Regions from separate parts of the Mycobacterium sp. BMJ-28 genome, predicted to be linked through region 2. Evidence: predicted binding sites of a transcription regulator. Region 2 holds the regulator's gene; the other holds the start of a gene.
What was found. The regulator LexA, encoded in region 2, represses DNA repair genes until DNA is damaged. The targets are predictions, from matches to a motif close to CGAACANNTGTTCG.
Positions count from the first base shown of each region.

Region 1: the regulator LexA is predicted to act here: its motif matches at 3,088-3,101, upstream of cofD (2-phospho-L-lactate transferase).

Region 1 covers NZ_CM136783.1:4,724,480-4,731,932, forward strand. The annotation lists gene ACXPWS_RS23460 (phosphomannomutase/phosphoglucomutase) at 1-1,421, opposite strand, end outside; gene ACXPWS_RS23465 (DUF3499 domain-containing protein) at 1,540-1,974, opposite strand; gene ACXPWS_RS23470 (metallopeptidase family protein) at 2,106-2,528, shown strand; gene ACXPWS_RS23475 (WhiB family transcriptional regulator) at 2,574-2,825, opposite strand; gene cofD (2-phospho-L-lactate transferase) at 3,307-4,317, shown strand; gene ACXPWS_RS23485 (coenzyme F420-0:L-glutamate ligase) at 4,314-5,669, shown strand; gene ACXPWS_RS23490 (NUDIX hydrolase) at 5,666-6,196, shown strand; gene manB (mannose-1-phosphate guanylyltransferase) at 6,247-7,326, opposite strand; gene ACXPWS_RS23500 (glycosyltransferase family 2 protein) at 7,329-7,453, opposite strand, start outside.
Region 2 covers NZ_CM136783.1:3,927,857-3,935,309, forward strand. The annotation lists gene ACXPWS_RS19485 (trypsin-like serine peptidase) at 1-322, opposite strand, end outside; gene ACXPWS_RS19490 (proteasome assembly chaperone family protein) at 467-1,435, shown strand; gene ACXPWS_RS19495 (alpha/beta fold hydrolase) at 1,450-2,472, shown strand; gene ACXPWS_RS19500 (PhzF family phenazine biosynthesis protein) at 2,512-3,207, shown strand; gene nrdR (transcriptional regulator NrdR) at 3,211-3,672, opposite strand; gene ACXPWS_RS19510 (LysM peptidoglycan-binding domain-containing protein) at 3,763-4,341, opposite strand; gene lexA (transcriptional repressor LexA) at 4,537-5,211, shown strand; gene ACXPWS_RS19520 (LGFP repeat-containing protein) at 5,222-7,264, opposite strand; gene ACXPWS_RS19525 (acyl-CoA dehydrogenase family protein) at 7,400-7,453, opposite strand, start outside.

The sequences.
Region 1 (7,453 bases), 800 kb from region 2:
CCGCCGGGCACCTGGGCGGCGATCAGTGTGGCCACCTCGTCGACAATCGCGTCGACCTCCTCGGTGGTGCGTGCCTCCACGTTGAGCCGCAGCAGCGGCTCGGTATTGGAGGTGCGCAGGTTCAGCCAGCGGCCTTCGCCGAGGTCGACCGTCACGCCGTCGAGATGATCGAGGGAGTTGATCCGGGAGCCGAACGCGGCGAGCACCGAATCGACCACCGCGGGGGCGTCGGTGACGGTGAAGTTGATCTCGCCGGACCCCTCATAGCGCTGGTAGTCGGCCATCAGCTCGGACAGCGGGCGCTGCTGCTCGCCCAACGCGGCCAGCACATGCAGGGCGGCCAGCATGCCGGAGTCGGCCCCCCAGAAATCCCGGAAGTAATAGTGCGCCGAGTGCTCGCCGCCGAAGATGGCACCGGTGTCGGCCATCAGCCCCTTGATATAGGAGTGCCCGACGCGCGAGCGCACCGCGGTGCCCCCGCGTTCGACGATCAGTTCGGGCACCGCACGCGAGGTGATGAGGTTGTAGATGACCGTGGCGCCGATCTCGCGCCCGAGTTCGCGCCCGGCCACCAGTGCGGTGACCGCGGACGGCGAGACCGCGATGCCTTTTTCGTCGACCACGAAGCACCGGTCGGCGTCGCCGTCGAAGGCCAGCCCGATATCGGCTCCGGTCGCGATGACGTGCGCCTGCAGATCCACCAGATTGGCCGGGTCCAGCGGATTGGCCTCGTGGTTGGGGAAGGTCCCGTCGAGTTCGAAGTACAGCGGAAGCACCGTGAGCCCGGGGATCTCGCCGAGCACGGCGGGCGTGGTGTGCCCACCCATTCCGTTACCGGCATCCACGGCGACGCGCAGCGGGCGCAGTTCGGACTGGTCGACCAGGGAACGCAGGAACACACCGTAGTCGGCAAGCACGTCGCGGTCCTGTGCACTGCCCGGCTTACCGTCGAAACCGGGCACGCCGTCGATCACCTCGCCGGCGATGACGGCCAGCCCGGTGTCTTTACCGACCGGCTTGGCCCCGGCCCGGCACAGCTTGATGCCGTTGTAGGCCGCCGGGTTATGGCTGGCGGTGAACATGGCGCCGGGGCAATCCAGCATTCCCGACGCGAAGTACAGCTGATCTGTGGAGGCCAGTCCGATCCGGACCACGTCCAGGCCCTGCGCGATGACACCTTCGGCGAAGGCCTCCGACAGCGACGGCGAACTGCTGCGCATGTCGTGGCCGATGACCACCTGGGTCGCCCCCGATCCATGCCCCGGGTCGCTGCGCTCCCCGCCGGATGCCTCGTCGCGCACCAGGCGGGCGAAAGCGCCGCCGACATCGCGGACGAACGCCTCATCGATCTGCTCACCCACCAGCCCACGGACGTCGTAGGCCTTGATCACGGCATTGACGGCAGCGGCGGGCCGAGGCATGGCTGTCCTCGCTCTCTGGATCGACCGGGATTGGGAATGGTGACTGGCAGCCAGCCTAGTAGCTCACGTATTCCACCGCCGGAGGTCCCACCGCACAGGTGGACTTGCCCCGGATGTTCTATTCCGCGCCGGTGTCCGGCGGGTCCGGCAGCACCCGCAAATGCCCGCGACGGCGCCCGTTGGATTCCGGGCGGCGCAGCGGTGGCGCGATCAGCGCCCCGCCGGGAACACCGGTCGACGGGTCCGAGAAACCGGCCGTCATCCCGTTGACCATGGCGGGAAGACCGTCATTGCGTTCACGCACGGCGTCGGCGAGCGCGACCAGATCGTCCTCGTCGGGATGCGCGGGCAGCGGCCCGGCGTGGCGGACCAGCTCCCAGCCGCGCGGGGCGGTGATACGTCCGGCGTGCACCACACACAGATCCCACGAGTGCGGCTCAGACACCGTCGCCAGTGGTCCGACGACCGCTGTCGAGTCCGCGTAGACAAACGTCAGCGTCGCCACGGCGTAATGCGGGCACCCGGGCCGGCAGCAGCGACGGGGAACATTCACGTTGCGAAGATTATCGTGCGGAAACGTCCCGGGCACACGGACACGCGCAGTGCGACGAGCGCCGATCTCCAACCGTTACCATCTGTCACGTGGCGCAGCGCAACCATCGCGGATCACGCCGCGGCCGCGGAATGCGGGGGCCTTTACTCCCGCGGACCGTGCCGGGCTGGCGCAGCCGCGCCGAACGATTCGACATGGCGGTGCTGGAAGCCTACGAACCGATCGAGCGCCGCTGGCATGACCGGGTGGTCAACCTCGACGTGGCGGTGGACGAGATTCCCCGGATCGCACCGAAGGATCCCGAGAGCGTGCAATGGCCGCCGGAAGTGGTCGCCGACGGCCCCATCGCCCTGGCGCGCCTGATCCCGGCCGGCGTCGATGTGCGCGGAAACTCCACGCGCGCGCGAATTGTGTTGTTCCGCAAGCCGATCGAACGCCGCACCAAAGACCGCGACGACCTGTCCGATCTACTGCACGAAGTGCTGGTGGCGCAGGTGGCCACCTATCTGGGGGTCGAGCCGTCGGTCATCGATCCATCGATGGACGACGAATAGCCGCACTACGCAGAACGGCTCAGCCGTGAGGCCGAGCCGTTCTGTCTAGATGATGCCGCGCTTGAGGCGGCGTCTCTCGCGTTCCGACAAACCACCCCAGATGCCGAACCGCTCGTCGTTGGCCAGTGCGTACTCCAGGCAGCGATCACGCACCTCGCAGCCCAGGCAGATGCGCTTGGCCTCCCGGGTCGAGCCGCCCTTCTCCGGGAAGAACGCCTCAGGGTCGGTTTGCGCGCACAGGGCACGCTCCTGCCACTGATCGTCGTCTTCGTCGGCCGCGACCGCATCGAAGTCCATTCGGTCCGGCACCAAACTCAACTGCGGTCGCCCGGGCGCTTCGAACGGCACCGAATCGATTGTGGTGTGCGGTTCGCTGTCCACTGAATCGGGCAACCGGTTGTCGAACCGGAGCACGCGGTCGAAATCGACCTGCTCAAAAGACATGTTCCGCCTCCTCACCTGATTAATAGTCCCCATTACGGAGCTCTATGGAGCTCCAGTCCCGCCATCACTATTGTGGTGTATGGCCATCCCCGAAGCGGTCACTGTCGAACACGTTCGAACAGGTGATCGAATCTTGGTCTGCGACACCGGAACCGGGGTGCAACCGCGAAATGACACTGATGTGATTAGACACTTGTTAGCTGCCAGGGTCAAGCGCTGGAACGCATTTTCATACCATCTCGTGACATAAATCCGGCGTGTCACCGCACCGGCGTGTTCACCACACCCGCCGCGATGTCGGCCACAGGGGCCGGCTGGCCTAGGGTCTTGAGGTGTGAAGGTCACCGTTTTGGTCGGCGGCGTGGGTGGCGCCCGGTTCCTGCTCGGCGTGCAGCATCTGCTGGGACTGGGTCAGTTTGCCAGCCAAATCAGCCCGGATGCCGCGTCTTCCACCGACCCCGCCGAACACGAGCTGACAGCCGTGGTCAACGTCGGCGACGACGCCTGGATGTTCGGCGTGCGCATATGTCCCGACCTCGACACGTGTATGTACACCCTCGGCGGCGGCATCGACCCGGAACGCGGGTGGGGCCACCGAAACGAAACCTGGCACGCCAAGGAGGAACTCGCCGCCTACGGTGTCGCGCCCGACTGGTTCGGCCTCGGCGACCGCGACCTGGCCACCCATCTGGTGCGTACCCAGATGCTGCGCGCCGGGTATCCACTGTCCCAGGTGACCGAGGCGCTGTGCGCCCGATGGTCGCCCGGCGCACGGCTGCTGCCCGTCACCGACGACCGCAGCGAAACCCACGTCGTGGTCACCGATCCCGAAGGCGAGCGCCGGGCCATTCACTTCCAGGAATGGTGGGTGCGTTACCGCGCCCAGATCCCCACCCACAGCTTCGCGTTCGTCGGGTCGGACAAGGCAACGGCCGCACCGGGAGTGCAGGACGCCATCGCCGGCGCAGACGTCGTGCTGCTGGCCCCGTCCAACCCGGTGGTCAGCATCGGCACCATCCTGGCCGTCCCCGGCATCCGCGGCGCGCTGCGCTCGACGCCGGCACCGGTGATCGGCTACTCCCCCATCATCGCCGGAAAACCTTTGCGCGGCATGGCCGACGAATGTCTCAAGGTGATCGGCGTGGAATCCTCCTCACAAGGTGTGGCTGATCACTTCGGAGCGCGCAGCGCAACCGGCATCCTGGATGGCTGGCTGATCGACCAGGGCGACGAGGCCGTCGTCGATGGGGTGAAGGTGCAACAGGCGCCACTGCTGATGACGGACCCGGCCACCACCGCCGAGATGGTGCGCGCCGGAATCCGGTTGGCGGGCCTGAGCCTGTGAGTGACGTATCGAGCACCGACCACGGCACGTCGACGGCCATCGAGATCATCCCGGTGCTCGGCCTCGGCGAGTTTCGGCCCGGGGACGACGTCGCCGCGGCCATCGCCACGACCGCCGACTGGTTGCGCGATGACGACGTCGTGGTGGTCACCAGCAAGGTGCTGTCCAAGGCCGAAGGGCGCATCGTCGCCGCGCCCAGCGATCCGGAGCAGCGGGACGCGCTGCGCCGCAAGCTGATCGATGAGGAGGCGGTGCGGGTACTGGCCCGCAAGGGCCGAACCCTGATCACCGAGAACGCCTTCGGTCTCATCCAGGCCGCCGCCGGAGTGGACGGTTCCAATGTCGACGGGGCCGAATTGGCACTGCTGCCGGTGGATCCGGACCGCAGCGCGACGGCACTGCGTGACGGACTGGCGCAGCGTCTCGGGGTCCGGGTCGGCGTCGTGGTGACCGACACCATGGGCCGGGCCTGGCGCAACGGCCAGACCGACGTGGCGATCGGGGCCGCCGGACTGACCGTGCTACATGGATACGGCGGCAGCCGCGACAGTTTCGGCAACGAACTGGTGGTGACCGAGATCGCGGTGGCCGACGAACTGGCCGCGGCCGCCGATCTGGTGAAGGGCAAGCTCACCGGCATCCCGGTGGCGGTGGTCCGCGGACTGACCTTGCACGACAACGGCTCAGGTGGCCGAACCCTGGTCCGCAACGGCGAGGACGATCTGTTCTGGCTCGGCACCGCCGAGGCCATCGAACTGGGCCGCACCCAGGCACAGCTGCTGCGTCGCTCCATCCGGCAATTCCGGCCCGACCCGGTCGATCCTGCGCTGATCGGGGCCGCGGTGGCCGAGGCGCTGACCGCCCCCGCTCCGCACCACACCCGCCCGGTCCGGTTCGTCTGGCTGCGTGAACCTGCCACGCGGGCAAGGCTGCTCGATGCGATGAGAAGCCGCTGGGAAGCCGACCTGCGCGCCGACGGCCGCTCCGCCGAGGACGTGGCACGCCGGGTGGGTCGCGGCCAGATCCTTTATGACGCGCCGGAAATCGTCATCCCCTTCATGGTTCCCGACGGCGCACATGTCTACCCGGACCCGGCGCGCACCGCGGCCGAGCACACCATGTTCACCGTCGCCGCGGGGGCGGCGGTGCAGGGGCTGCTGGTCGCGTTGGCGGCCAGGGAGATCGGCAGCTGCTGGATCGGCTCCACCATTTTCGCCGCCGATACCGTGCGGACCGAACTCGACCTGCCCCCCGACTGGGAACCCTTGGGCGCCATCGCAATCGGTTATCCACCCGAGCCGCTGACACCGCGCGGTCCGGCCACCACCGACGATCTGCTGGTCATCAGATGACGCTGCACGCATCGGTGGTGCACACGTTGACCCACTGGCACGCACCCGATCCCGCCCAGGACGCGCTCCGGGAGGCGGTGCTGGCCTTCGTGCTGGCCCGGCCGGATGCCTGCATGCGATCGTGCGAGCCCGGCCACATCACGGCCTCGGCACTGCTGCTCGACCACACCGGCACCCAGGCCCTGCTGACACTGCACCCGCGGGTCGGGCGGTGGCTGCAGTTGGGCGGACACTGCGAGGCACAGGACGCCGATATCACCGCCGCCGCGCTGCGGGAGGCCACCGAGGAATCCGGCATCCCCGACCTGCGCCTGGGGCCGGATCTGGCGGCAATCCACGTGCACCCGCTGACCTGCTCGCTGGGCCTGCCCACCCGACATCTGGACCTGCAGTTCGTCGCCCACGCCCCGGCCGGCGCGGAGATGGTGCGCAGCGACGAGTCGCTGGACCTGCGATGGTGGCCGCTGGATGCGTTGCCCGGTGACGACCCGGCCCTGACCGCGCTGGCGACGGCGGCGAGCCGCTAATCCAGCACGGCGGCGAGCCGCCAATCGGGTTCGGCGGCGAGCCGCTGGACTCAGACGTCGGTGGAGTAGCGGATCCCGCCGTCGGGGATGGTCACGCCCGGCCATACCCGGGCACCGCGCAGCAGCTCGCACCGCGCACCGATATCGGCGCCGTCGCCGATCACACCGTCCCGGATCAGCGCGCGCGGCCCGATCCTGGCGCCGAACCCGATGATGGAACGTTCGATCACCGCGCCGGCATCCACCCGGACACCGTCGAAGATCACCGCACCGTCCAGCCGCGCCCCGGCCCCGATCTCGGCACCACGGCCCACCACGGTGCCGCCGATCAGCAACGCACCCGGCGCGACAGCCGCGCCGTCGTGCACCAGGCGCTCACCGCCCTGCCCGTTCAGCGCGGGCGATGGCGCGATTCCGCGGACCAGGTCGGCCGACCCGCGCACGAAGTCATCCGGCGTGCCCATATCGCGCCAGTAGGAGTTGTCGACGTACCCACACACCTTGCGCCCGTCGGCGAGCAGGCCCGGGAAGATCTCCCGTTCCACCGAGACGGCCCGGCCCTTGGGCAGCGCGTCGATGAGCTCGCGCCGGAACACGTAGCATCCCGCGTTGATCTGGTCGGTCGGTGGATCCTCGGTCTTCTCCAGGAAGGCGGTCACCCGGCCGTCGGCGTCGGTGGGCACGCACCCGAACGCCCGCGGGTCGCTGACCCGCACCAGGTGCAGCGTGACGTCGGCCTGATGTTCGTCGTGGCAGGCCAGCAGCGCGCCGAGATCCGCCCCGGAGAGCACGTCACCGTTGAAGACCAGCGCGGTGTCATGGCGCAGCTTGGAGGCCACGTTGGCGATACCGCCGCCGGTGCCCAGGGCCTGCTCCTCCACCACGTACTCGATGTGCAGGCCCAGCTTGGAGCCGTCCCCGAACTCGGCCTCGAACACCTCGGCCTTGTACGAGGTGCCCAGCACGACGTGTTCGATACCGGCCGCGGCGATCCGCGACAGCATGTGGGTCAGAAACGGAAGTCCGGCGGTCGGCAGCATCGGCTTGGGCGCCGAGAGGGTGAGCGGGCGCAGCCGGGTGCCCTGCCCACCGACCAGGATGACGGCATCTACTTCTGACGGTTTCACCATGCCTAGAGCCGTCCTTTCGCCTGTTTGCGCCGGGAGTTCCCGACCACGAGTCCGGCCCGGGCCGCCAGGGCCGCCCTTATGGTCCATCGCAGAGGTGCCTGCCACCAGCCGGGATGCCGATCAGCGA
Region 2 (7,453 bases):
AGATGGCGTCGACATGCCACAGATCTCCAGCCGCCGCCGCCCCGGCGAATCCGGCCGCGAACTGTGCGTCCGGGCCACCGTCGAGGCAGTGCGCGGCGGTGAGGATCAAATCCCCGGACGGCGCATCGAGTACCGCCGCGGTGCACGCGTGCAGGTCGCCGCCGCCGACGAAGAGCGCGCCGATGCGGCGGTCGGGGCTGACGGGGGCGGCTTCGGGGGTACTGGCCGCGACCGGTGTGCTGCGACGGATCTGGGGCACGGCGGCACAACCGGCGGCCAGCGCGCCGACCAGCGCCACCACCGCCGTTACCCGTACCGTCATTCGCACGACATGAATCCTGCCCGAGAAACCTGGTGAAAGCGCTGGGAAGGCGGACGGGCCGTCGGACGTTGGCACGGAAGCCGGGGCCGCACGCCGGCCAGACGACAAACTGCGAGACACTTAGGTGAAGAGGAGGTGAAGCACATGGTCGATTCGTCAAGCACACCAGATCCGCGCTATCAGCCCGAGCAGACCGGCATGTACGAGCTGGAATTCCCGGCTCCCCAGTTGTCCGCCTCGGACGGGCGTGGTCCGGTGCTGATCCATGCGCTGGAGGGGTTCTCGGATGCCGGCCACGCCGTCAAGCTGGCGGCCCAGCACCTGAAGGACACGCTCGACACCGAGCTGGTGGCCTCGTTCGCCGTCGATGAGCTGCTGGACTACCGGTCCCGACGCCCGTTGATGACGTTCAAGACCGATCACTTCACCGGCTACGAGCAGCCCGAACTCAACCTGTACGCCCTGCGCGACACCGCGGGCACGCCGTTCCTGCTGCTGGCCGGCATGGAGCCGGATCTACGTTGGGAGCGGTTCATCACGGCGGTGCGGTTGCTGGCCGAGCGCCTCGGCGTGCGTCAGGTCATCGGATTGGGCACCATCCCGATGGCGGTGCCGCACACCCGGCCGGTGACACTGACCGCGCACTCCACCAACAAGGACCTGATCAGCGAGTACACCCCCTGGGTCGGGGAGGTGCAGGTGCCGGCCAGCGTGTCGAACCTGCTGGAGTTCCGGATGGGCCAGCACGGCCACGACGCCATGGGCTTCACCGTGCATGTGCCGCATTACCTGGCGCAAACGCCCTACCCGCCCGCAGCCGAGACGCTGTTGGCAGAGGTGGCGCGCAGTGCCGCTCTGCAGATCCCGTTGACTGCCCTGGGCGAAGCCGCCGCTGAGGTGCACACCAAGATCAACGAGCAGGTGTCATCCAGCGACGAAGTCGCTCAGGTGGTGACCGCCCTGGAGCGACAGTACGATGCATTCGTCGCGGCTCAGGAAAACCGGTCGTTGTTAGCCCGCGACGAAGATCTGCCCAGCGGTGACGAACTGGGCGCAGAGTTCGAGCGTTTCCTGGCCCAGCAGGCCGAGGACAACAACGGAGACGACACATAGCCGATTGGGCGGAGATGACCGAACGGAAACCGAAGCTGCGTACGGTGCGGCAGATCACGCCGACGCTGCAGTTCCGCACAATTCACGGCTATCGTCGTGCGTTCCGGATCTGCGGATCCGGGCCGGCGATCCTGTTGATCCACGGGATCGGTGACAACTCGACGACCTGGCACACCGTGCAGACCGCACTGGCCCAGCGGTTCACCGTCATCGCTCCCGACCTGCTCGGCCACGGCCAGTCCGACAAGCCGCGCGCGGACTACTCGGTGGCCGCCTACGCCAACGGCATGCGTGACCTGTTGTCGGTCTTGGACATCGACCACGTCACCGTCATCGGCCATTCCCTGGGCGGCGGGGTGGCCATGCAGTTCGCCTATCAATTCCCCCAGCTGGTGGACCGCCTGGTGCTGGTGGGCGCCGGCGGCGTCACCAAGGATGTCAACATCGCGCTGCGGATCGCCTCGCTGCCGATGGGCAGCGAGGCGCTGGCATTGCTGCGGTTGCCCATGGTGCTGCCTGCGCTGCAGGTCGCCGGTCGTATCGGCGGTTCACTGATCGGGTCCACCGGGGTGGGGCGTGACCTGCCCGAGGTATTGCGACTGCTCAACGACCTGCCCGAGCCCACTGCGTCGGCAGCGTTCGGCCGGACGCTGCGCGCGGTGGTGGACTGGCGCGGGCAGGTGGTGACCATGCTCGACCGATGTTATTTGACGGAATCGGTTCCCGTTCAACTTGTTTGGGGTAAGCAGGACTCGGTCATCCCGGTCAGCCACGCTCATCTGGCCCATTCCGCGATGCCCGGTGCACAACTCGAGATCTTCGACGGCGCCGGTCATTTCCCATTCCGCGAGGACCCCGACCGCTTCGTCCAGGTTGTCGAACGGTTCATCGACTCCACCCAGCCGGCACCGTATGACCAGGAACTGTTACGGAACCTGCTGCGCGCGGGCATCAGCGAGAAGGCGATCAGCGGCTCGCTGGACACCAGGGTCGCGGTGCTCGATGCAATCGGCGGCGACGAACGAAGCGCCACCTGACGTCGGCTCACCCCGTCGGCCACGTTTACCATCGACACCATGGCCGTCGATGTGAGCGTGCTGCGAGTGTTCACCAATACCGAAGGCGAATTCGGTAATCCGCTCGGCGTGGTTGACGCCGCGACCGTCGCACCAGCCGACAGGCTCCGGGTGGCCGCCGAATTGGGCTACAGCGAAACGATTTTCGTGGACGTTCCGGAACCGGGAGCGAGCACCGCGAGCGCCCATATCTTCACCCCCACCACCGAGATGCCGTTCGCGGGGCATCCGACCGTGGGTGCGGCATGGTGGCTGCGTGAACGCGGCATCCCGGTGCGGACGCTGCAGGTACCCGCCGGCGTGGTGCAGGTCGAGTACCCGGCCGACGACGTGAGCCTCACCGCGATCAGCGCGCGCGCCGAGTGGGCACCACAATTCGCGATCTATGACCTCGATTCGGTGACCGACGTGCTCGACGCCGACCCGACCGACTACACCGGCGACTCCGGGCATTACGTGTGGGCATGGAGCGATGCCGAGGCCGGGGAGCTGCGATCCCGGATGTTCGCGCCACACCTCGGGATCACCGAGGACGAGGCAACCGGCGCGGCGGCGGTGCGGATGACCGAATATCTGAGCCGGAATCTACACATCACACAGGGCAGGGGCTCGCAGATCCGCACCTGGTGGGATGCGCAGGGCTGGGTGAAAGTGGCCGGACGCGTAGCCCGTGACGGCAACACGCGGCTGGACTGAGGTTCAGCCGGTACTGGTCACGCGATGGGCGCGCAGTGCCTCGATCTCGCGCTCGAAATCCTCGGCCGAACTGAACGACCGGTACACGGATGCGAATCGGAGATAGGCGACCTCGTCGAGTTCGCGCAGCGGCCCCAGGATGGCCAGCCCGACTTCATGGCTGGGTATCTCGGGTGAGCCCGCGGCGCGCACGGCGTCTTCGACCTGCTGCGCCAACAGGTTGAGCGCGTCGTCGTCGACCGCACGGCCCTGACAGGCCCGGCGGACACCTTTGATGACCTTCTCGCGACTGAACGGCTCGGTGACCCCGCTGCGCTTCACGACGGCCAGCACGGCCGTCTCCACGGTGGTGAACCGGCGACCGCATTCCGGGCATGATCGGCGGCGCCTGATGGCCTGGCCTTCGTCCGTCTCACGGGAGTCCACCACACGCGAATCGGGATGGCGGCAGAAAGGACAGTGCATCACCGCTCCTTCGCCGCGCCGCATGTCGACCACTTCGAACGTCTCCGAGCGTACCTGCACCAACCGAAGCCGTCCGTGGCCGCTCACCGATCAGCCGATCGGGGCGATGAGCGTTTGACCGGCCAGCACTGCGCTGGACTCGAGCTTGTTGAGTTCCTTGATGCGGTCCATCACCGAATTGACCGGGGCGTCGGGCGCCACCCGCTCTGCCACGTGCGCCAGCGTCTCCCCCGCTTCGACCTGCACGACCGACAGCCGGGTGGGCACCTGCACCGCGGTCTCGTCGACCCCGCCGCCCACCTGGGCGACCAGACCCAGCCACACCGTGATCGCGGCCGCGATCAGGGCGAGCACCACGGTGGTGACGGGCGTGATGGGACGACGGCGGTGCGAGGCGCGAGACATCAGCACACCGGTACCGCGATGCGACATCGGCGTGCCGCCGGGCCGGCGGACCTGCGGGCGGCGGCGGCGGACCACCACATCCCGGGGCAGCGGCCACACCTCGGCCGCGGCCGGGCGCCGGACCGCCACCTGGGCGCGGCCTGCGGCCCGGGCTCCGGACCTCGACACGGACCTGGAGCCGGAACCGGTGTCGAACTCGGTTTCGAACGCCGCGTCGAACGCACTGTCGAACTCGGTACCGAATCGGGTGTCCAGAATGGTCATTGTCCTGCCTTTCGCCGGGTGAGGCTGCCAATCGTTCGCTCTTGTGTTCGAAGATAGTCGATCATCTGTTCGATGGATAGAACACGTGATCGAACTGTTGCAAACGATAAACGCACCCACCGACAAGTCCGGCCCACGCGACACGCCTCGAACACATGTTTGATTAATGTGTGCGGGACGACTAGATTCGGCGCCATGAGCGACAGCATCGGCACCCCAGAGGCGCGTTCGGGACTCACCGAGCGGCAGCGCACCATTCTTGAGGTCATCCGCGCGTCGGTCACCACCCGCGGCTATCCGCCGAGTATCCGCGAAATCGGCGATGCGGTCGGGCTGACCTCGACGTCATCGGTCGCCCATCAGCTACGCACGCTGGAGAAGAAGGGCTACCTGCGGCGCGATCCCAACCGGCCGCGCGCGGTGGATGTCCGCGGCTCCGACGATATGGTGACGCCGGTCGTGAGCACCGATGTCACGGGCTCCGACGCGCTGCCAGAACCGACCTTCGTGCCGGTGCTGGGACGCATCGCCGCGGGCGGGCCGATCCTGGCCGAGGAGGCCGTGGAAGACGTGTTCCCGCTGCCCCGCGAGCTCGTCGGTGAGGGGTCGCTGTTCCTGCTGAAGGTGGTGGGCGAATCCATGATCGACGCCGCGATCTGCGACGGGGACTGGGTGGTCATCCGTCAGCAGAACGTTGCCGACAACGGCGATATCGTCGCGGCGATGATCGACGGCGAAGCCACCGTCAAGACGTTCAAGCGCACCCGCGGACAGGTGTGGCTGATGCCGCACAACCCGGTGTTCGACCCGATCCCAGGCAACGACGCGGTCGTGCTGGGCAAGGTCGTGACCGTCATCCGCAAGATCTGACCGACCGCACTCAGTCGGCTCGGACGAACCCGTTCGTCACCGCGAATTCCTCACTCACGAACCAGATCTCGGCTCGCGCCTGGTCATAGCCCGGCGTGCCCGGCGTCCAGTATTGCCCGGTACCGGTATCCGCTTTGACCCCGTATCCGTCGGGCGCGCGGTACGGGTCGCTGCCGGCCAGGCGCATCGAGGTGCGTGCCGGGTCGGGCTCCTCTATCTGGATCGCCGCGTGCCGGCCGCTGGGGAAGTCCGGTTCGTACGTGGACCGGGGTATCGACGGCAGGTCCGCCGCGAGGGGTGCCGCAGCGTCGGGTCCGGCATCGTCATCGGGGCCGGCTTCCTCGGCGTGCTCCGCCTCGTCGGACTGGATCCGGGTGGGCGCCGTGTCCACCGAGTCGGCGTCGGCGTCGAACTCCGGGAAATCGTGCCCGGCCGGTTCGGCCAGCTCCTCGACTTCATCGGCGTCGTCATCGTCATCGTCCCGGTCATCAGCCCGGGGCGCCGACACGGCCCACGGACTCTGCGGTGAGTACCCGCCCGGCTCCTGGCCGTATGCCGCCGGGCTGTGCTCGTAGTCGTCGGGCTCGTGTGATTCCGCCCGGCCATCGAAGCCGCCGCCGTATCCGCCGTGAAATTCGGACTGGTAGCCCTCGTCACCGTAATGATCGGCATCGAAATGCTCATCGCCGGAACGCCTGTTGCGCAACACCGCCACCGCGATCAGCCCGATCAGCGCCAGCAGCGGGATGAGGCCCAGCAGCCACCACCAACTCCAGGTGTACCACTTGCCGCCACTGCCACCGGCGGGCTCTGCGGCGGGAGCCTTCGGTGCATCGGCACCCGGCACCTCGAGCCCGGCCAGCTGCGACTGCAGGTTCGCCGGCTCGGTGGTGAACTTGTCGGCGTCCTCATCCCAGGAGATGCTGCCGCCGTTGAACTGCTGGGTGATGACGCTGCCGCTCTGGGTCTGATCCCCCTTGGGCGCGCCGAGCTCGCCGGTGGCACCGCCGAGTTTGTCCCACGCGGCATTCATCGCGCCGCGGACGATCACGGCGCCGAAGTCCGGGGTCCAGAAGATGACGGGCTTGTCCGCGGCCGCGAAGGGCACGAAGCGGCTGGCCGGGGCCAGCCCGCCGTCGGTCTCACTGGCCGTCGGGAAGCCGAGATCGCCGGTGGGGCCGCCCACGCTCTCGTACTTGGCGAGAACCTGGCCGGTGACCACATTGGCGCCGGTGGCCGGGCTGTAGAAGATCTTGCCGCCGGCGAAATTCTGGCCTGCTCCATCGGTGCCGATGGCGTACTGCCCGCCGGCCTGGGCGCCCAGCGGTCCGAGCGCACCACCGGCGGCCCGGCGCGCTGCCGCGATCTCCGAGGCGACGTCCGAGGGCACCGCCAGCCCGGCGAGCTGGTCGGCCAGCTCCGGAGGCGTCGTGGTGAAGGTTTTGGTCTTGCGGTCCCACGACACCTCACCACCGGTGAACTGCTGGGAGATCACCTCGCCGCGTGATGTCTCGTCGCCGGTCGGCACCCCGAGCACCGCGGCGGAGCCGCCGAGCTTGTCCCATGCGGCATTGATCGGCCCGCGCACCACCCTGGCCCCGTTGTCCGGGGTCCAGAAGATGACGGGCTTGTCCGCGGCGCTGAACGTGGTGTTGCGGCTGTCGGGGGCCCGGCCCGGGCCCTCGTCGATCGTGGGAAAGCCCAGGTCGCTGTCCGCTGGACCGCCCAGGGACTCGTACTTGTCCAGGATCGCGCCCGCCATGACGTGGGCGCCGGTCTCGGGAGTGAAGAAGATCTTGCCACCGGCGAAGTTCTGCCCGAATCCGGCGCCGGCGGCATAGACGCCGCCGTCCTTGGCCCCCAATGGTCCAGTGTCGCCACCGGCACCATCCCATGCCGCGCTGATCGCCGCGTCGGCGTCGCTCTCGGGGGTGGCGTGGGCCGGTGCGGCCAGCGCCATTGCCATCACGCAGGCCGCCACCACCATCGGCGCTGCCAGCCCCAGCAACGCACGCCCGGCGGCGGTGCGCAGCCGGGTTCGCTGCCTGGTCATCAGTCCTCCCGAACTCGTGCAAAGCATGGAAAAAGTATCGCTTTCGTCAACTTTGCGTCAGCCGGGTGCCATCTCGTGGGATATCGCGACCTGTACCGGATGCGTGTCGGAACCACGGCGTGTCGGCACAGGACCTCAGACACCGAGGCCGCGGCCGATGATCTCCTTCATGATTTCGGTGGTTCCGCC